DNA from 3 places in the Brevibacterium sp. OS20 genome. Region 2 is predicted to be linked to each of the others. Evidence: riboswitches for the same ligand, from Rfam matches in the RefSeq annotation. Region 2 holds a riboswitch; each other region holds the start of a gene.
The links. A riboswitch is a leader RNA that binds a small molecule or an ion and turns the genes downstream of it on or off. The one in region 2 is predicted to bind thiamine pyrophosphate.
Positions count from the first base shown of each region.

Region 1: it holds a riboswitch for thiamine pyrophosphate, as region 2 does, so the genes downstream of both, thiO (glycine oxidase ThiO) here and thiM (hydroxyethylthiazole kinase) in region 2, are expected to answer to the same signal.
Region 3: it holds a riboswitch for thiamine pyrophosphate, as region 2 does, so the genes downstream of both, thiC (phosphomethylpyrimidine synthase ThiC) here and thiM (hydroxyethylthiazole kinase) in region 2, are expected to answer to the same signal.

Region 1 is NZ_CM166367.1:1,698,716-1,705,382, forward strand. Features, by position in the region: gene ACVZTU_RS07515 (thiazole synthase) at 1-3, opposite strand, end outside; gene thiS (sulfur carrier protein ThiS) at 5-262, opposite strand; gene thiO (glycine oxidase ThiO) at 259-1,416, opposite strand; TPP riboswitch at 1,406-1,509, opposite strand; gene thiE (thiamine phosphate synthase) at 1,521-2,204, shown strand; gene ACVZTU_RS07535 (ketopantoate reductase family protein) at 2,201-3,166, shown strand; gene ACVZTU_RS07540 (DedA family protein) at 3,120-4,343, opposite strand; gene ACVZTU_RS07545 (sensor histidine kinase) at 4,497-5,693, shown strand; gene ACVZTU_RS07550 (response regulator transcription factor) at 5,723-6,382, shown strand; gene ACVZTU_RS07555 (alpha-hydroxy acid oxidase) at 6,379-6,667, shown strand, end outside.
Region 2 is NZ_CM166367.1:3,031,850-3,038,516, forward strand. Features, by position in the region: gene ACVZTU_RS13590 (cysteine desulfurase family protein) at 1-361, shown strand, start outside; gene ACVZTU_RS13595 (hypothetical protein) at 490-705, shown strand; gene ACVZTU_RS13600 (TenA family protein) at 791-1,531, opposite strand; gene thiD (bifunctional hydroxymethylpyrimidine kinase/phosphomethylpyrimidine kinase) at 1,633-2,502, opposite strand; gene thiE (thiamine phosphate synthase) at 2,499-3,257, opposite strand; gene thiM (hydroxyethylthiazole kinase) at 3,254-4,168, opposite strand; TPP riboswitch at 4,156-4,289, opposite strand; gene ACVZTU_RS13620 (sugar ABC transporter permease) at 4,441-5,652, opposite strand; gene ACVZTU_RS13625 (ATP-binding cassette domain-containing protein) at 5,649-6,473, opposite strand; gene ACVZTU_RS13630 (substrate-binding domain-containing protein) at 6,572-6,667, opposite strand, start outside.
Region 3 is NZ_CM166367.1:587,629-594,295, reverse strand. Features, by position in the region: gene ACVZTU_RS02545 (DUF1684 domain-containing protein) at 1-119, opposite strand, end outside; gene ACVZTU_RS02540 (M18 family aminopeptidase) at 255-1,559, shown strand; TPP riboswitch at 1,622-1,730, shown strand; gene thiC (phosphomethylpyrimidine synthase ThiC) at 1,726-3,534, shown strand; gene ACVZTU_RS02530 (TAXI family TRAP transporter solute-binding subunit) at 3,747-4,739, opposite strand; gene ACVZTU_RS02525 (TRAP transporter permease) at 4,756-6,667, opposite strand, start outside.

The sequences.
Region 1 (6,667 bases), 1.3 Mb from region 2:
CATCTCAACCTCCCTGCACAGCGGTGACGATGTCGACGGTGTGCCCGTCGGCCAGGGTGCAATCGGACCAGGCACCGCGACGGATGACTTCACCGTCGACGGCCAGGGCGATGCCCAGGCGGCCGCCGTCGGCTGGTGTCCCATCGGGGTTCAGCTCCCGTCCGGTGACGTCGGCGATGAGGTCGAGCGCCGAGGTGGCACCCGGCAGCTCATGGCGAGCGCCGTTGAGGACGATGGTCGGTGAGTGTTCGTGGTCGGTCATGAGATGCTCCTCATCGGGTAGGCACTGGTGTGGTCTGTGGTGAAGCGGTGTGGGGACACGGACTCGAGCGTCCCGTCAGGAGGCCAGTCGGAGGCGACGCCCAGGGCGAGCTCGGCACCGAGCCTGCCGCCGAACGGGGCCAAGAGGATGCCGTGGCGGAAATACCCGGTGCTCACGATGCAGCCGGGATCGATGCGGCCGATCATCGGCAGGTCGTCCGGAGAACCGGGCCGGGCACGGGTGGTGATATCGGTGATCTCCGCGTCGAGGATGCCCGGGACCAGTCGCTGCCCGTCGGCGAGCAGCCGGTGAATCGCCCCGGCCGGAGTGCCGGAGAGTCCGTCCTCACGCGAACTGGCACCGAGCACGATCTCGCCGTCCGGGCGAGGAACCAGGTAGACGGGGCGACCATTGACCAGCCCGCGGATGGTGCGGCTCAGCAGCGGAGTCGCCTTCGCGGAGGCGCGCAGTCGCAGAACATCACCCCAGACCTCACGCAGAGGCAGCTGCGGGGCACCGACGAACGCGGACACAGCGCTGCCGGCGCAGATGATCACCTGATCGGCCTCCAACCGGCGGCCATCGCCCAGTGCGACTCCCACAGTCGTATCGCCGTCCTTGATCAGGCTGGCCGCCCGCTGGCGAATGAAGCCTCCTGAGTGAGAGGACAGGACAGTCAGCAATGCGGCAGTGAGCCGACGGGGGTCGATCGAGTGATCGCCTGGAATGTGCACGGCCCCGGCGACGGCAGGCGACAACGACGGCTCAACCCGGCGGGCAGCACTGCCGGTGATGAGCTCGGTGGCGAAACCGGACCGCGACTGTGCATCGCGCAGCTCCCGCAGAGCCTGCAGATCAGCTCGGTCACCGGCGCACACCAATGTTCCGGCATCCGAAAAACCGAGATCGCTGCCAGCGGCGCTCGCCACCTCGGCGGAGAACTGAGGATACATCTGCGCGGAGGCTCGCATCAGCGGGTACAGGGGAGTCTGCCCCCAGACCACCTCGGCGGCGGGAGCGAGCATCCCTGCGGCAGCATGGCTCGCACCCTGAGCGGGCGCAGGATCGATGATGGTGACTTCGGTACCGAGGCGGCGCAGATACCAGGCCGTGGACAGGCCGATGATCCCGGCGCCGACGACAATGACTCTCACAGCTTCTCCCTCCGGCGGCATGATCCGCATCAGGTCTGACGGTCGGCTCTTACGCCCTCTCAGCCTCGTTGGGAGGCTCCCGCGAACTCCTCTACTCTATGACCATGACCACACAGATGCCACCGCGCACCGCAGCGCGGCAGACGAAGAGAGCCTGGAGAGAGGCACGACTGGCAGAGGCGAAGCTCTACCTGTGCACCGATGCCCGGACCGGTCAGGGCGACCTCGCCGAGTTCCTCGACGCCGCCTACCGTGGAGGTGTCGACATCATCCAACTGAGGGACAAGAGCCTCGAGGCCCGCGCCGAGATCGCGGCATTGGAGGTCCTCAAAGATATTGCCGCCCGTCACGACAAGCTCTTCTCAGTCAATGACCGTGCCGACGTTGCGCTGCTGACCGACGCCGACGTCTTCCACGTCGGTCAGGGCGACCTCACCAGTGCTCAGGCCAGGGCTGTGCTCGGACCCGATGTCATCCTCGGCCGCTCGACCCATTCCCTCGAGCAGGCGCTCGCCGCCGAGGCGGACCCGGAGACCGACTATTTCTGTGTCGGGCCGGTCTGGGAGACCCCGACGAAGCCGGGCCGCGCCTCTGTGGGGACGGCGCTGCTGACCGCCACCGCCGCCGAGGCGGCCAAACCGTGGTTCGCGATCGGCGGTATCGCGACCGGGGAGAGGCTGGACGCGATCCGGCAGGCGGGCGCGAGGCGTGCCGTCGTCGTCCGTGCGATAGCCTCGGCTGAGGATCCCGCTGCGGCCGCGCGGGAGCTCAAGGAGGAGTTGGAATGACCCAAGCAGCTGACAGAGCATCCGAGGGAATCGGTGCTGGCGCTGACCTGTCGGTTCTCATCGCCGGGGCGGGGGCGACCGGCGGAGCGTTCGGCACCTATCTGCAGGAGGCCGGACGCGATGTCACTTTCCTGCTCCGGCAGGCACGGGCGGAGACGGTCCGCGCGGAGGGACTGCGCTTCACTGCACCCGGTGATGATCGGACGAATCAGGTCGATGTCATCACCGCTGAGGAACTCACAGCCGCATCACGAACCTTCGACCTCGTCATCGTCGCGGTCAAAGCGGGTGGACTCGACTCGGTCATCGCCGATATCGGACCGGCTGTGGGCGAGCAGACGACGATCATTCCGTTCCTCAACGGCATGGCTCAGATCGAGAAGCTGCAGAGCAGATACCCCGGACAGGTGCTCGGAGGGTTCGTCAAGATCGTCGGCACCATCAGGGACGGAGCCGTCGTCCAGCTCACCGACCTGGCCGTGATGACCATCGGAGATCTCCACGGCGCCGAAGTGCCCACACGCATCTCCGAGGCGCTCGATGTGCCCGGATTCAAACTCCAGACCGTCGATGGAATCATCGACGGGCTGTGGGAGAAATGGATCTTCATCGCCGCGGCAGGAGTCGTCACCTGCCTGTTCCGCGCCCCGGTCGGAGCGATCATGGAAGCCGGCGGCAGATCGCACGTGTATGCCATCATCGATGAACTCGAAGCCGTGGCGGCTGCGGCAGGACACCCGGTGTCGGAAGCCTCCCACGCCATGACTATCAAGATGCTCACCGAGGACGGTTCCGCCTTCACCTCATCCCTCTACCGGGATGTGACGGCAGGGCTGCCGAGCGAAACGGAGCACATCCTCGGCGACCTGTCGATCAAGGCGGAGGATCTGGGAGTGGCGACTCCGCTGCTCGACCTCACACTTGTGCAGCTGCGGGCAGGGGAAGCCCAGAAGCGGCTCTGACTTCGGCAATGCCGGTGCGCAGCATCGCCAGATACGGCTCCTGCGGCTGAGCGTGTTCGACGTCTGACGAACGATGCGCGGCGGTGAACGTGACCATCGGGACACCGTCGACATCATCGAGGACGAGCAGCGTCTCGTACCCGCCCGGACCCAGAGAGTGGGAGCTGCCGGCTGCCAGATCGAAGACGAGGCGTTCCAGCGGACTGTCCGGTTCGGGCGGTCGGTGCATCTCCTGTGCCGCCACATCGGCGAACTGTTCGGCAGTGATGAGGTAGGCCTTGGCGGGGGTCGGTCCGGGGAGGAAATGATCGTAGAAGGCCATGCCGCCGCCCCACACCTTGGACTCGCCGGCGAAATAGATCGTTCCGGGCAGTTCGATCCCGGCTTCTGCGCGGGGCAGTGTTGCGTCCCTGGCACCTGGATAGGTGACCATCGCCCCGGGCGGTCGCCCGCCCTGCAGATAGCAGGCGAGCCGATCGCGAGCCATATTCGATCCGTAGCTGACGTACCACACATATGTTTGAGACATCCCTGCCATCGTGACATCTCGGTCTTGGAATTCGGTGAATCGGTGCCGAGTGTGTCCTCTGCGGCGCCGGCATAATCGGCGGATGAGTTCGGCGCTGCCGGTGATGGCCAGGGCGATGCCGATGCCCACGGCGACTCCGAGCAGCGGCCGGTCCTCGAAGATCATTCCCCCGATGAGTCCGATCACCGTCGAATAGAGCGCCCAGGCGAGACTGCCGATCCCGTCCCAGAACAGGAAAGTGCGGATCGGGAACCCGAGCAGACCGGAGCCGATGGTGGCCAGGCTGCGGCCCCCGGGAACGAATCGGCCGGCGATGAGCACGGTCCCGCCTCGGCGAGAGAAGACCGTGTGGGCGGAGTCGAGCAGGTTCGCGATGCGAGCCCACCGTCGCCATCGGCCGACCCCGGTCGCAGCGAATCGGCCGACGAGGTGAGCCGCCAGATCCCCGAGGAGAGCCCCTCCGGCAGCGGCGAGGATGAGTCCTGCCGGGTGAGGGTGCCCCGTCGCGGCGAAGGTCGCAGCGGTGATGAGCAGAGTCTCCGACGGCACAATCGGCATGAGCGAGTCCAGTGCCGCGGCCACGGCTATGAGCAGGTACACCCATGGAGATGTGAGGGTGGCAGTGAGCAGCTCGAGTGCGAGATCCATACTCATCCACGCTAGGCACAAGACGGCAGGGCCGGTACGCGGTCGGGCACACGGTCAGTGCGGTCGAACAACAACCGCCATTGCGGAAAACCGGAATCCGAGACTGCGGCCGAACCTCTGGGAGGCGGCGTCAGGCGTTGCTACGATCGACTCATGCCCTGGCCGAGCGCGCTGTCCACCCGCCTTCCTCCCGAAGTACGGATGTTCACCGCGCGGTGGGCGCGGTCCGTACTCGCCGTCGCGTGGGGCGGTCTGCTGTGTCTGCCGCTGCTCATGGCCTCCGTGCTTCCGCCCACCTCACGCATGGCCGCGAAGGTGCGGAGCTGGGAACTCGCTCGGCATTCTCGCGGGTTCGGACTCGTCCTTGCCGACGAGCCGACCAAACGTCGGTTCCTGCTCGGCAACGGCCTGGTCGCAGCACTCGCCATCATTCCCACCGCGAACCTCCTCGGCGGATTCTTCGTCGTGACTCTCGGATCGCTCTTCCAAGGATTCTTCATCGGGGGAGCGGTCAACATCGGGTTCGACATGTGGTCGATCTCGCAACCCACGCTCTTCGTCGGTGTCCTCTACGGGGCGGCGAACCTCATCGGCGCCGTCGCTCTGGCCGAGGCGGCAAGCTGGGCGCATGGTCGCATCGACGCTCATTTCGTCGAGGTGGAGCGTCCCTTCGCCGTGTACACCCGCATCAGCGAGCTGCTGACGACCCGCCGTGGAGTCGTGCTCGCCATCGACGAGGAACGACGCCGGATCGAACGGGACCTGCACGACGGCGTGCAGCAGAATGTCGTCTCCCTGTCCGTGCTCATCGCCCGAGCCAGGCGTGCCTCTGACCCGGCGAAGTCCCAAGCGCTGCTCGACGATGCGCTGGTCCAGTCCCAGGACCTCATCGACGAGATGCGGGAAGTCGCCTGGCGGGTCTATCCCACTGCGCTGGACGACCATGGTCTTCGAACCGTGCTCGAGAGGATCGCCGGTCGCAGTCCTATTCCGCTGACCCTCGTGACCGTGCCGGAAGGCAGATTTCCGCCCGCAGTGGAATCTGCCGCCTACTTCGTCGTCCGTGAAGCCGTCACGAATGTCGTCAAACACGCCGAGGCGTCCGCGATCACGGTGAGCGTCGTCGCCGAGCCCCGGACCGCGTTGACCGTGACCGTCTCCGATGACGGTGTCGGTGGAGCCGATCCGCGCGGGGGAGGGCTCCAAGGGCTCACACGGCGGGTCGGAGCGCTCGACGGGAATCTCGAGGTCGACTCCCTTGAGGGCGCAGGCACCACAGTTCGAACTCGGATCCCGTTCGGGACCGACGCACAGGACGGCAGCACGACGAAGGAGAAGAGACAGAAGTGAACACGACAGAGGTCCAGACAGAGAACCGGATGCGCGTCGTCCTCGCCGATGACGCGGTGTTGCTGCGAGAGGGCGTCCGCAGTCTGCTCGAAGACGAAGGGATCAGCGTCGTCGCGTCCGTCGGAGACGGAGGGGAGCTGCTGCGGGCGGTCGCCGAGCTGCGCCCGACCCTGGCGATCGTCGATGTGCGGATGCCTCCGACTCACACCACCGAAGGACTCGAAGCGGCGTTGGCGATCAAACGTCGCTTCCCGGATATCGGAGTCCTCGTCCTCAGCCAGTATGTGCTGCGGGAGTATGCGACGGAGCTGCTGAGCACCGAATCGGTGGGCGTCGGCTACCTCCTGAAGAACCGGGTGACCGACATCGACCGGTTCCTCGAGTCCGTACAGCGGATCGCAGAGGGAGGAACGGTCATCGACCCCGACGTCGTCCGGCAGCTGCTCACCACCTCGGAAAGGCAGAATACGTTGTCGACGCTGACTCCACGTGAGAGCGAAGTGCTCGAGGCGATGGCCGAAGGACTGTCGAACCGGGGAATCGGCGAACGGCTCTTCGTCTCGGTCAGTTCCGTCGAAAAGGCGATCAGCTCCATCTTCGATAAACTCGGCCTCCAGGCAGGGGAGACCACGAGCCGCCGTGTCGCGGCAGTGCTCGCCTACCTCAACCGAGAACGAGGAGAGAGATGAAGCGCCGACTGCCCGATCTGAGAGAACTCGCCCCCTTGCTGCAGTTCGACCTGCCCCGACTCGACCGGGTCGCAGCCAGATTGGAGTCGGCCGCAGACATCTGGGACCTCCGCCGCATCGCCAAGCGCGTGACGCCGACCGCGCCGTTCGACTATGTCGACGGTGCCGCTCTGGACGAGCGGACCTTGGCGAAGAACCGTGAGGCGCTCGGCAACGTTGAGCTCCTTCCGCGCATCCTCCACGGAGTCGATGCGCCGGATACGTCGACGACGATCGCCGGTGCCC
Region 2 (6,667 bases):
CATCTCCACAGTGCTCAGCCATGTCCCCGGGTCGTTTCTGACGGGCGCGGCGGGCACGGCCGGCCCTGACGGCCGGGCGACTCGGACTCCGAATCATGCGTCGTTCTGCTTCTCGAACACCTCCGGCGAGGCAGTGCTGCTCGAGCTCGAATGCCTCGGGGTGACGGCCTCGAGCGGTTCCGCCTGTGCGGTCGGCTCCGATGAGCCCTCCCATGTGCTCACGGCCTTAGGGGTCGCGCCCGAGGTCGCGCAGACGAGTGTGCGCTTCACCTTCCCGTCCTCGATCACCCCCGACCAGGGACGAGCGGCCGCCCGAGCCGTCATCAGCGCTGCCGAGAGCCTCGCCTCATCCTTTGCATGAACGGCGTCTCACACCCGAGTTGATTTTGATCACCTTCACGCTCACCAGGTGGGATAGACCTATCTTTCTCTGTATTTTGGGGCGAGACTGAAAGAGAGGCATTCGTATCAGGATGTGAGGGGGCCGCCATGGATCTTTTGATTCTGTTCATGATCGCAGTGATGTTTGCGACCGTTGTGTTCTTCATCGGTCGGTTCGCCTGCCCGAAGCACGACCGAGTGCCCCTCATCGAGGTCGATCACGTGCTTCTGTGGACGACTCTGCGCCGCGGTTGGCATGCTCTCGGATCGTTCGGTCCGCTCACTCATTACCCGGATGACCCTTATGGAGCCTCCCGCGCCTGAGGCGGGAACGCTTCCGCCCGCCGACCGAGGTGACCGACTCAAGGTCAGGGCCACCTCGGCGAGGGGGATCCGATGCTCCCTGGAATCAGACGGTGACTTCCTGGGGCAGGAACACGGAGACGTCCCAGTTCTGCATGGCGTGCGCCGAGGCCCAGAAGTGGAGTTCGAAGACGCAGGCCTGCTCGAAGGCGGCGCGCATGCGGGCGGCTTCCTCGCTCGGGGCCTTAGCGAGTTCCTGTTCGAGGATCTGCACGGCGTGGCGGGTCGATTCGTCGAAGTCTGGTGAATCGTAGGTCTGCACCCAGGTGCGGTAGGGGTGGTCGTCGGCCATCTGCCCGGCCCGGTCGACAAGCACCTTGCCCATATGCGCGTACACCCAGAAGCAGGGCAGGACTGAGGCGACGCCTTCGCCGTAGGAACGGCTGGCGGCCGTGGCGACGAGGAAGGACACGTAACCCAGCGTCGTCGGGGAGGCCTTGAAACGGGAGCCTTCCGCGGTGAGTTCTTCCAGCGCCGAGGCGAGTCGGGCATCGGCGAGCAGCTCTCCGTGCATCTCCTCTTCGACGGTGATCGCCTCAGCGGCGGATCCGGCCCAGAATCGGGATTCGTCACGGTCGACGGTCTTCGCGGCCAGGAACGACATGGCCTTGGCGTATCCGTTCAGGTAGAGGCTGTCCTGCGAGATGTAGTTGACGAAGGCCTTCGGATCGAGGCTGCCGTCGGCGAGCTGGGCGAGGAACGGCAGCTCTTCGATCTGCTTGACGATGGGGCGGACACGGTCCCACAGCTGGGTGGTCAATGGGCCGGCGGTGTAGGTGACGGTCATGGGAACTCCTTTGTGCTCGTGTGACGTGGTGGTTCGGATGACGTGGTGGAACGAGTGAGTTGGCGGTTCGCGTGAGGTGGTGGTCAGGCGGGATGGATACGTCAGGCGGGTCGACCGCGGACGATGTCGACCTGGTGGTCGACGGGTCCGTGGGCGCCCTCTGGATTCAGGCTCAGCTGCCAGTCCGCAGCCGAGGTGAGAGCGCGAGCAAGATAATCGAGGGCATTGCCGACGGCCTCGCCGAGGATGTCCGACCCGATCTCTGTGCGTTCGCGGCCGAGGACAGCCACCTCGGCGGTGATCGCGGCTGACAGAGTGCACCCGGTTCCGTGCGTGTTCATCGTCGTCACGCGGGGGTGGGTGAACTCGCGGACCTGGCCATCGGCGGTGGCGAGGATGTCGATGACCTCGTCCTCGCTGCCGTGCCCGCCCTTGAGCAGGACAGCTCCGGGGCCGCGTTCGAGCAGGCGCCGAGCCTGGTCACGCATGGCTTCAGTCGTCTGCGCTTCGGGTTCGTCGTCGGAGATCAGCAGGGCCGCCTCGGGGAGGTTGGGGGTGATGAGGTCGGCGACCGGCAGCAGGTGGGTGCGCACGGCCTCGACGGCATCGGTCTCGAGGAGGCGGTGGCCGGAGGTCGCGATCATCACCGGGTCGACGGTATAGAAGCCGAGCCGGCCTTCGGCGGCGCGATCGACGACGAGTTCGACGAGGTCACGGCTGCCGAGCATCCCCGATTTCGTCGCATCGACGGGCAGGTCGCCGAGCACGGAGTCGAACTGATCGGCGACGAAATCGACGTCGATCGGATAGACGCGGGACACACCGTGCGTGTTCTGCGCGACGAGGGCGGTGATGACGGTCGTGCCCATGGTCTTCCGCGCGGTGAAGGTCTTGAGGTCGGCATGGATTCCGGCACCGCCGGAGGGATCGGTGCCGGCGATGGACAGGGTGATCGGCGGGCGGGTTGTCACTGTGCACTCCCGGCGTATGCGGCGAGCAGCTCCTCTGCTGCCGTCTTCGGATCGTCGGCCATGCAGATCGCCGAGACCACGCAGATCCCGATCAGCCCACGTCCCTGCAGGTCAGGGGCACGATCGGCGTTGATGCCGCCGATCGCGACCGCGGGGATGCCCGCTTCTGCGACCAGTTCCCCGAGGCGGTCCGGTCCGATTCCGCCGGGGGCGTCTGCTTTCGTGGAGGTGTCAAAGACCGGTCCGATGCCGACGAGGTCGACGACTCCGGAGTCTCGGGCGGCGGCGAATTCGTCGCTGTTCGCGGCCGAGAGACCGATGAGCGGTTCCGCACCCAGGGCGGCGCGCACCTCGGCGACGGTGGTGTCAGTTTGGCCGACGTGGATGTGCACGTTCTCGCCTTCGTCGATGAGGCGGCGGGCCACCTCGACGCGGTCGTTGAGGACGACGGGGACCGTGCGGTCGGTGTCGCGGGTGGCGGCGTCGACGGCGGCGATGACCTGGCGGGTGAGCGAATAGAAGCCTGCATCGTCGATGTCTTTGTCGCGGACCTGGACGATGCCCACTCCCCCGGCGACGGCGGCCTGCACGGTTTCGGCGACGCTGCGGCCGGCGGCCTCGCATTGCGCGGAGTCGGTGACGAGGTAGAGGCGCGTGTCGATTCCGGCGAAGCGGTCGGCCGAGCCGTCTCGGTCGTTCGCGGTCGCGCCGTCGTCAGCCGGGTTGTCGGCGATGTGGGCGGATCCGGCGGTCATGCCTGGACGCCTTCGCCGGCGGTGAGCGTGTCGAGGCCGATTCTCGCCTGTGCGAGTCGGTCACCGTCGACGGTGTGGAGTGCGTCGAGAAAGTTCACCGAGTAGCTGCCGGGCCCCTTCGCACCATCGGCGGCGAGTTCCCCGGCGACCGCGAAGTGGGCGTGGGCGGCGACGACGGCTTCGAACTTCGCCGAGGCGTCCCCACCGTTCGCGGACTGCTCAGTGGCGTTGACGGCTGAGACGTCGGCGTCGGGGTCGGCGAGTCCGGCTCGGGCGGCGGCCAGGTAGGCGACGGTGACGGCACCGAGTGAGCAGCCGGTGCCGATGACGAGCGGCATGAACTCATGTCCACCTGAGATGCGGGCGACGTGGTCAGTGCCGTCGATGTGGGCGACGACGGCATCGGTGGGTCCGGAGACGGCGACGATGGCACCGGTCTCTCGGGCCAGCTTCGCGGCAGCGGGTAGGACGGCGTCGACTTCATCGGTGGAGTCGACTCCACGACCACCGAGTCCGACTCCGGCGAGTGCGGCGATCTCGGAGGCGTTGCCGCGGATGGCGGTCGGGTGATCGGCGGCGGCGCGGCGGATGCGGGAGGTGCGGAAGTCGACGGCGCCGACGCTTACGGGGTCGAGGACCCAGGGTTTTCCGGCGGTGTTGGCGACGTCGATGGCGGCATCGGCGGCGAGCAGCTGGTGGTTCGAGGCGGTTCCGAAGTTGACGAGGATTCCGCTGGCGATCCCGGCAAACTGACCGGCGTCTGCTTCGTGATCGAGCATTGCCGGGGAGGCGCCGATGGCCAGGAGCACGTTGGCGCTGAACTGCTGCACGACGGTGTTCGTGATGCACTGGATGAGTGGATTGCTTGCGCGCAGACGCGCATTCGCAGAACGCAGGTCGAAGTCAACCATGACGATCCCTTCGCTAGTATGGCCCAGATCAGGTTCGATGGGTGTTCTCTCAGCCTCGGTGTCCTCCGTGCGCAGCGTCTTGGTGCGAACGGATCCTCATGAGGCACCCCATGTCATTGGCTCCGACTGTATCAGCCCGGTCGGACACGGGCGACTCCATACTCTGCTTGGATGCTCAGCACCGACCGCTCGACTCAACGTCGCTGTATCAAGCTATGCATTGCGCGCTCGACGCTAAGGCGAGCGGTCGGCAGAGAGAGCTTAACGCCCCACTACCCGCGCCCGACGTACCTCTGACCGCGGCGGCTGAGCGCATCGATGACAACTGCGGTGAGCAGAACAAGTGCGGTGATGATCTGCTGTGCATCGGAGTTGAAGCCGATGAGGTAGAGACCGTTGTTGATCGCACCGACGACCAGAGCACCGAGCACGGCTGCCCAGGCGGTTCCGCGTCCGCCGAACAGCGAGGTGCCGCCGATGACAGCTGCAGCGATCGCATTGAGCAGGTCCTGCGTGCTCACCAGCGTCGATCCCGCATTTGTCGTCACACCGGTCTTGATGAAGCCGAACAATGCGGCCAGCACTCCGGCTGCCATGAACACGCTGATGCGCACCCAGGTCACGCGGATGCCGGCACGCCGTGCAGCTTCGACCTTTCCGCCGACGGCGTAGATGGAACGACCGTAGCGGGTCTTGCGCAGCACGAGGTCGATGATGATCGCAATGACGATCATGAGGAAGAAAGGCATCGCCAGACCGAAGTCCTGATTGACGAGGATGAGGAACCCGAACACGATCGCGGCCAGCAACACGATCCGCACGATCACAGAGGTCCAGCTCGGAGCGCTGAGACCCTCCCGGTGGCGGCGCAGCTTCGAATAGATGATGCCGCCGCCGAAGCCGATGATCGCGACGGCGCCGAAGATATAGGCCCAGATCGCAGGAAAGTAGAAGCTGGCGAAGTCGAAGGCGAAGGTGTCCGACATCGACAGGTTCTTCTGCGTGCCCAATGTCGTCAGAGTCAGACCGGTGAACGCGAGCAGACCGGCCAAGGTGACGACGAACGCCGGGATGCCGACGACGGCGAAGAACCAACCTTGAATCGCGCCGACGACCAGGCCGAGCAGCAGCATGATGACCAGCGCTAAGGCCGGCGGCACACCTTGCCTTACCACCAAGACACCGAGCAGCGAGGCGGCCAAACCGCCCAATTGCGCCAGAGACAGATCGATCTCGCCGAGGAGCAGGATGAGGTTGATGCCGAGAGCCAGGATCGCGAGGAACGCGACCTGAGTGGAGAGGTTGACTAGGTTGGCCGGAGAGATGAAGTTCGAGTCGGCCGACTGGAATACGATGACGATGACGATGAGTGCGAGGATGACCGGGAACGACCCCAGCTGCCCCTCTTTGACCCGGCGGACGAAGGTGCCGATCACGCCTTCGGAGGAGATCCGCTCATCGGTGATGAAGGAATTGCGGGTCATCGACGCTCACCCCTCCGTGCGGCGCGTTTGGTCACGACATTGTCGCTGGCTCCGGTAATCGCGGCGACCAGCACATCGGTGCGCTCGTCACCGGGGAAATCACCGGCGTCCTTGCCCAGCCGCAGCACGTGCACCCGGTCGCACACCGCCTGCACATCGGCCATATTGTGGCTGACGAGCAGCACGCCGAGGTCGCGTTCTTTGAGCCGTTCGATGAGGTTGAGCACTTCGGCCGTCTGGGCGACGCCGAGTGCCGCCGTCGGTTCATCGAGCATGACCAAGGATGGTTCGCCGAGGAGGGACCGGGCGATCGCGACCGTCTGACGTTGACCGCCGGACAGGGCCGCGATCGGTACGCGCACGCTCGGGATCTTTGCCGAGAGGCTGCGCAGCAGCTCCCAGGATTTGGCTTCCATCGTCACTTCGTCGAGGACGCCGCCGCGGGTCTTCTCATGTCCGAGGAACAGGTTGGCCACCACGTCGAGGTTCTCGCACAGGGACAGATCCTGGAACACTGTGGCCACTCCGGCTTTCTGTGCATCCTTCGGGGAGGAGAATCTCTGCGCCGTCCCGTTCATGATGAGTTCGCCGTCATCGGCGGCGTGAACTCCGGCGATGACCTTGATCAGGGTCGATTTGCCGGCGCCGTTGTCGCCGACGAGGCCGACGACTTCGCCGCGACCGACGCTGAGATGGATGTCGGTCAGGGCTTGGACTGCACCGAACCGTTTGTTGATTCCGCGCAGTTCGAGCACCGGCTCGCTGTCGCTGCCCGGCGTCCGCGTCGCCTCAGTTGCCGGGTCGGGTGTCTCTGGTGTCATCTGTTCCTACTTGTCGCAGTCGTTGACCCCGGCAGCCGGCGACCGGTGGCGGTCGCCGGCTCGAGGTCGGTCACGTCAGATTGTGAACGCGCACGCGCTCACTTCACGCCGGCATCGGCACAGAGCTTCTCCACCTTGCCTGTGCAGATGTCCTCGGCCTTGATCTGGTCACCAACGATGTCTTTGATGGTGTC
Region 3 (6,667 bases), 1.6 Mb from region 2:
CAGGTCGATTCGGCGTCGAGCCAGTGGAGTCCGACGACACTGAGCCAGCCGAACGGTTTCGCAAGGGCTGAGTTCCGTGAGTCGCGCCAGGTGTTCCACTCCGTCACGAACTGGTTCACGTCGAACACTCCTTGCCGTCGCTGGTGCGGTCGCAGGGTCGCTGCCCCCGCCTGATTCTCGGACCCGGTGGCAACCCGGCGTCTGAGACCTGATCTTCTTCACCTCCAAACTACCGCAAACGATAGGCTGGGGAAATGAATGAATCACTCCCGAGACCGGATGTGGCCGCGACGACAGCGGCCGACCTCGGCGACTTCGTCAGCGCATCTCCCAGCTCCTACCACGCGGTGGACACCGCGGCGAAACGCCTGGAAGAGGCCGGTTTCTCCCGCCTCGACGAGTCCGTTCCCTGGGCGCTGACGCCCGGAACCGGGCACTACGTCATCCGCGACGGCGCGCTCATCGCGTGGATGAATCCCACCGTCACCGAGGCGGCTCCCCGGTTCCGCGTGTTCGGTTCCCACACCGACTCCCCGGCGTTCAAACTCAAACCCGGCGGCGAGTTCACCGCCGAAGGCACCCGGCAGGTCGGGGTGGAGATCTACGGCGGGCCGCTGCTGAATTCGTGGCTCGATCGTGAGCTCGCGTTCGCGGGTCGGCTCGGCCTCGCCGACGGCAGCATCGTGCTCGCCCGCACCGGGCCGATCGCCCGCATCCCGCAGCTCGCGATCCACCTCGACCGGCAGGTCAATGAGGGTCTGACCTTGGACAAGCAGCGTCACACCGCTCCCGTCATCGGTCTGGCCGACCTCGCCGAGGCGGACATCATCGAACTGCTCGCCGCCTCTGCCGGGGTCGATGCCGAGTCCGTCGTCGGCCACGATGTCTACACGATTCCCGTTCAGGAGCCGGCCCTCTTCGGTGCCGCCGAGGAGTTCTTCGCCTCGCCGAGGCTGGACAACCTCCTGTCCGTCCACGCCGGCGTCACCGCGCTCACCCAGCTCGATGCCGACGGGCTCGACGGCATCCCACTGTTCGCGGCGTTCGATCATGAGGAGATCGGGTCGAATTCGCGCTCGGGCGCGTGCGGTCCGTTCCTCGCCGACGTCACCGAGCGCATCGTCGCCTCCTTGCTGCCGCAGTCGACGCGCAGCGATTATCTCGCGTCGATGTCCACCTCGGTGTGTGTCTCCTCCGATGCCGGGCATGCTGCCCATCCGAACTATCCCGAACGGCACGATCCGCATGTCCGCCCCCGCCTCGGCGGCGGTCCCCTGCTCAAGCTCAACGCTCAGCAGCGCTACGCCACGGATGCGGTGGGCACCGCCGTGTGGTCACGGGCGTGCGCGGCCGCCGGGGTCGAGTACCAGGATTTCGTGTCGAACAATGCGATGCCCTGCGGGTCGACGATCGGACCGCTGACCGCGACCCGGCTGGGCATGACGACCGTTGATGTGGGCCCGGCTCTGTACTCGATGCACTCGGCACGCGAAATGGTCGCGGTCTCCGACGTCGTCGCCCTCGGCGCCGCTGCGAAGGCGTTCCTCCAGGGCGGCTGACCCCATTCCCGTCGCTCAAGGAGCCACGGTTGTCCTCACTGCGTCAGTCGTGATAGGAATGGCACGACCCCACGGGAGCCCGCTGCAAGGGCTGAGATCGGACTGGATCGTCCGAGACCGTAGAACCTGATCCGGTTGATACCGGCGTAGGAAGTGAGGACTGCAGATGACTGCATTCACCCCTGAAACACCTGCCCCTGCCACGACTTCGTCTGACGCAGATTCGCACGACCAGTTCACCCTCGAGCAGTATCCGACGCATTCGCCGGCATGGGTCGAGGACGAGGAACACGACATCCGCGTTCCCGTGACCCGCATCGAGCTCGAGGACTCGAACGGTCGGGCCAACGATCCCGTCGACGTCTACCGCACCGTCGGGCCGGGCAGCATTCCGGAAGAGGGACTGCCCGCTCTGCGATTCCCGTGGATCGAGAACCGCCTCGACACTGAGACGTATGACGCCCGCGGCCACCGCATCGCCGATGACGGTCGTGCCGCCGTCCGCCGAGGTGCCCCGTCGCAGCAGTGGAAGGGACGCAAACCGGTCCCCCGTCGGGCCAAGTCCGGCCGCACGGTGACCCAGATGCACTACGCAAAGCAGGGCATCATCACCCCGGAGATGCGGTTCGTGGCGCTTCGCGAGCAGTGCGATGTCGAACTCGTGCGCGCCGAGCTCGCCTCCGGTCGCGCGATCATTCCGAACAACATCAATCACCCCGAATCCGAGCCGATGATCATCGGCAGGGCGTTCCTCGTCAAGATCAATGCGAACATCGGCAATTCCGCGGTCACCAGCTCCATCGCCGAGGAGGTGCAGAAGCTGCGGTGGGCCGCGAAGTGGGGTGCCGACACCCTCATGGATCTGTCGACCGGCAATGACATCCACACCACTAGGGAGTGGATCATCCGCAATTCGCCGATCCCCATCGGCACCGTCCCGATCTATCAGGCGCTGGAGAAGGTCGACGGCGATGCGAACGCGCTGACCTGGGAGATCTATCGCGACACCGTCATCGAGCAGTGCGAGCAGGGTGTCGACTACATGACCGTGCACGCCGGTGTGCTGCTGCGCTACGTTCCTCTCACGGCTGACCGGGTCACCGGGATGGTCTCACGCGGCGGGTCCATCATGGCCGGCTGGTGCCTTGCCCACCACGAGGAGAACTTCCTCTACACCCACTTCGATGAACTCTGTGAGATCTTCGCTCGCTACGATGTCGCTTTCTCGCTCGGCGACGGACTGCGGCCGGGTTCTATCGCCGATGCCAATGATGCCGCCCAGTTCGCCGAGCTCGACACTCTCGCCGAACTCACCGAACGCGCGTGGGCCCACGACGTCCAGGTGATGGTCGAAGGGCCCGGGCACATTCCGCTTCACCTCGTGCGGGAGAACGTCGAACGTCAGCAGGAGCTCTGTCACGGTGCGCCGTTCTACACCTTGGGTCCGCTGGTTACGGATATCGCGCCCGGATACGACCACATCACCTCGGCGATCGGGGCGACGGAGATCGCCCGCTACGGCACGGCGATGCTCTGCTACGTCACCCCGAAGGAGCATCTCGGGCTGCCCGACCGTGACGACGTCAAGACCGGGGTGATCACGTACAAGATCGCCGCGCATGCCGCCGATATCGCGAAGGGCCACCCGGGGGCGACGGCCCGCGATGATGCGCTGTCGAAGGCTCGATTCGAATTCCGGTGGCGGGACCAGTTCGCCCTCGGCCTCGATCCGGAGACCGCCGAGGCGTTCCACGACGAGACGCTGCCGGCGGAACCGGCGAAGACCGCGCACTTCTGTTCGATGTGCGGTCCGAAGTTCTGCTCGATGCGCATCTCCCAGGACATCCGCGATACCTACGGCAGCGCCGAGGCGCAGGAGGCCCTGGCGGGAATGCAGCAGAAGAGCCGCGAGTTCCTCGCATCGGGCGGAGAGGTCTACCTGCCCGATCCGACCGTCGGCCTGCGGGAAGGCTGAGTCCGGCTCCGGGCCGGATCCCGCCCGTCGGCCCTCAGAACAACTGAGGAACGAGGGCCCCGGAGAATCCTGGCTGCGGGCCGCGCTGCCCGCCATGCGAAGCGTGGAGCTCCGCTCCTCGTCAGCGTCGTTCAAGGCGGAGCGCGCCTATCGGACTGTACACAGATCGACAGACGCGCCACGCCTTGAACGAGCGGTTGGGCAACTCGCACTTACTTATTCAGCTCGTCCAGTGCTTTCTGCGAGCCCGGGTGCAGCTTGATCGGCTCCGGCGGTTCGGCGGTGTCGAGGTTGATCTCCTTCGCCGCGGCATGCACCTTGACCAGGTCGTCCTTTTTGTCGAAGAGGAGCTTCGTCAGAGCGCAGGCCGTGCCTTCGTCCATGTCATTGCGGACCATGAGCACGTTCGGGGTGACGATCGTCTTCACCGTGTCGACGCCCTTGTACGTGTCACCGGGGATCTCTGCCACCTCGTAGACGGGGTTGATCTCCTTCATCTTCCCCTCGAGGTCGGAGATGTCGAGGATCTCGACGTCCTTGCCGTTCGAGGTGAAGAGATCGGTGACTCCTGCCGTGGGCAGTCCGCCGGACCACACCATGCCGTCGATGGTTCCGTCCTTCATCCCGTCGACGGTCTTCGACAGGTCGAGGCGCTGTTTGGTCACGTCCCCGTCCTTGAGTCCGGCCGATTCGATGAGACGGTTGGCGATGACCTCGGTGCCGGACTTCGGCGAACCGGTCGAGATCGTCTTGCCCTTGAAGTCCTCGACCGAGTCGATTTCGGCATCCTTGCGCACGACGACGTGAGTGAAGTTGTCGTAGATGCGCGAGAGCGCGGAGATGTCCTCGGCCTCCTTGAAGTCCGCATCCCCCGACACTGCGTCGGCAGCGGTATCGGCCAGGGAGAACGCGATGTCGAAGTCGCCGCTGGACAGCTGTTGGAGGTTCTGCACGGAGGCGCCGGTCTCCGACGCTGTGGCCTTGAGGTCGGAGTTGTCGGAGATCACCTGTGCCAGACCTCCGCCGAGCACGTAGTACACGCCGGTCGAGTTGCCGGTGGCGATGGTGATCTGCCCCGAGGCGGCGGTGCAGCCGTCTCCGCCTTCTGCGGCGGGCTCGGCTTCGCGCTTGCCACCGCATGAACTCATCGTCAGCACTGCGGCCAGGGCCGCAGCGGCGATTGTGAACGTCCTTGTTCGCTTCATGGACTTCGTCCCTTTCTCAGTTGGTCCCGGCCGGTGTTCCGGACGAGGGTGGTTCGGTGGAAAATCCGTCACCGGATCCGTCCGCTTCGGCTGTACTCGGGTCGACCGCATTCGCCGGTGCCTCGTCCTTCGCCGAGGCGGCCGCTCCTGTCACGGTTCCCGTCGCCGAGGCGGCCGGTCCAACCGCAGTTCCCGTCGCCGAGGAGGTCGCCGGCTTGCGTCGGAGGATGAGGTGGATGACCACGGCGAGGGCAAGGGCCGCGAAGCCGACCATCATCGACAGCGGCTGCAGGTAGAGGAGCGCGCCGGCGGCGAGGAAGCACAGGATCCGCTCGGGCCAGCCGGCGCGGCAGATGATCCATCCGCCTGCACCCGCGGCCAAGGCAGCGACTGCGCAGGCCGAGACGAGGAAGGTCCAGACCGCGCCGAAGAACCCTCCCTGAGCGACCAATGCGGCACCTTCGGGGGTGAAGGTGAAGGCCAGGGGGACGAGGAATGCGGGGATCGCGTACTTGCAGGCCTGCCACATGGTGGCGATGACGCGGCCGCCGGTGATCGCCGAGGAGGCGACCGCCGCCAGTGCGGTCGGCGGGGAGACCTCGGAGAGGACTGCGTAGTAGAAGATGAACATCGCCGCGGCCGCCTCGGGGACTCCGAGGGTGATCAGCGCAGGTCCGACGATGACCCAGCTGATGATGAACGAGGCGGTCACCGGCACCGCCAGACCGAGCACCGTCACGGCAACTGCGGCGAAGATGCAGGTGAGGATCAGGATGACCGTCGGATCATCCGAGAATGCCTGCGCTCCCTTGATGAGGATGTCGGAGATGACCTGGCCGAGCCCGGTCTTCGTGATCGTCGAGACGATGATGCCGGCGGCGGCACACACGCTCGTCACCGGCAGAACCGAGCGGATGCCCGTCGACAGGGCCCCGTAGAACACGTCCCAGACGGCGCGGAGGATCGTGGCGGGTTCGCCTCGGCGGGCGAGGATGATCTCGATGATGCCGAATCCGATGCCGACGAGCGTCGCGTAGACGACGGCTTTGAACGGTGCCATGCCGAGGGCGAGGAAGACGACGATGATGCCCAGGGAGATGAAGTGGTAGAAGCCCTTCTTGAAGATCGGCCATGACCGCAGCCCCGGCGGCGGCGTGTAGTCGACTTCGATCTTCCGGGAGTCGATTTCGATGGCGAGGAAGATGCCGAGGTAGTACAGGAGAGTGGGCACGACTGCCCACAGAAGGACGAGTCCGTAGGAGACGTTGAGCAGCTCGGCGATGATGAAGGCCGCGGCACCGAGCGTCGGCGGGGACAGGATGGCGCCGATGCCGGAGGCGGCAAGCATACCGCCGGCGTTCTCCTTCGGATAGCCGGCTCTTTTGAGCACCGGCCAGGTGACCGCGCCGAGCGAGACGGCCGTTGCCGTGCCCGAGCCGGAGACCGTGCCGAGGAGGAATCCGGACAGTGCCACGGTGCGTCCGGGGGCTGCCTTGGATTTCTTGAACAGGGAGAAGCTGAGATCGATGAAGAAGCTGGCGGCGCCGGTCTTGTCGAGCACGGCTCCGTAGATGGTGAACAGCACGATGTAGGTCGCGGCCACGTCGAGTGGGATTCCGTAGAAACCGGAGGCGTCGTTGTACAGGGCGTTGACGATCTGGTCGAAGTTCTGCCCGGCATGCGAGCCCGGCCAGTTCACGGGGATATAGGAGCCGTAGTAGCTGTAGAGGAAGAAGACGATGCAGAAGATCGGCAGGATGAGTCCGGTGGTTCGGCGGGTCGCTTCGAGGATGAGCAGAAGCAGGACTCCGCCCATGACGACGTCCAGGCCGGTCAGCGAACCCTGCCGGTTGAGGAATTCGTTGAATCCGCCGGAGAAGAACGGCAGCACCGGATAAGCACAGGTGAGGAAGGTGATGACGACGAGT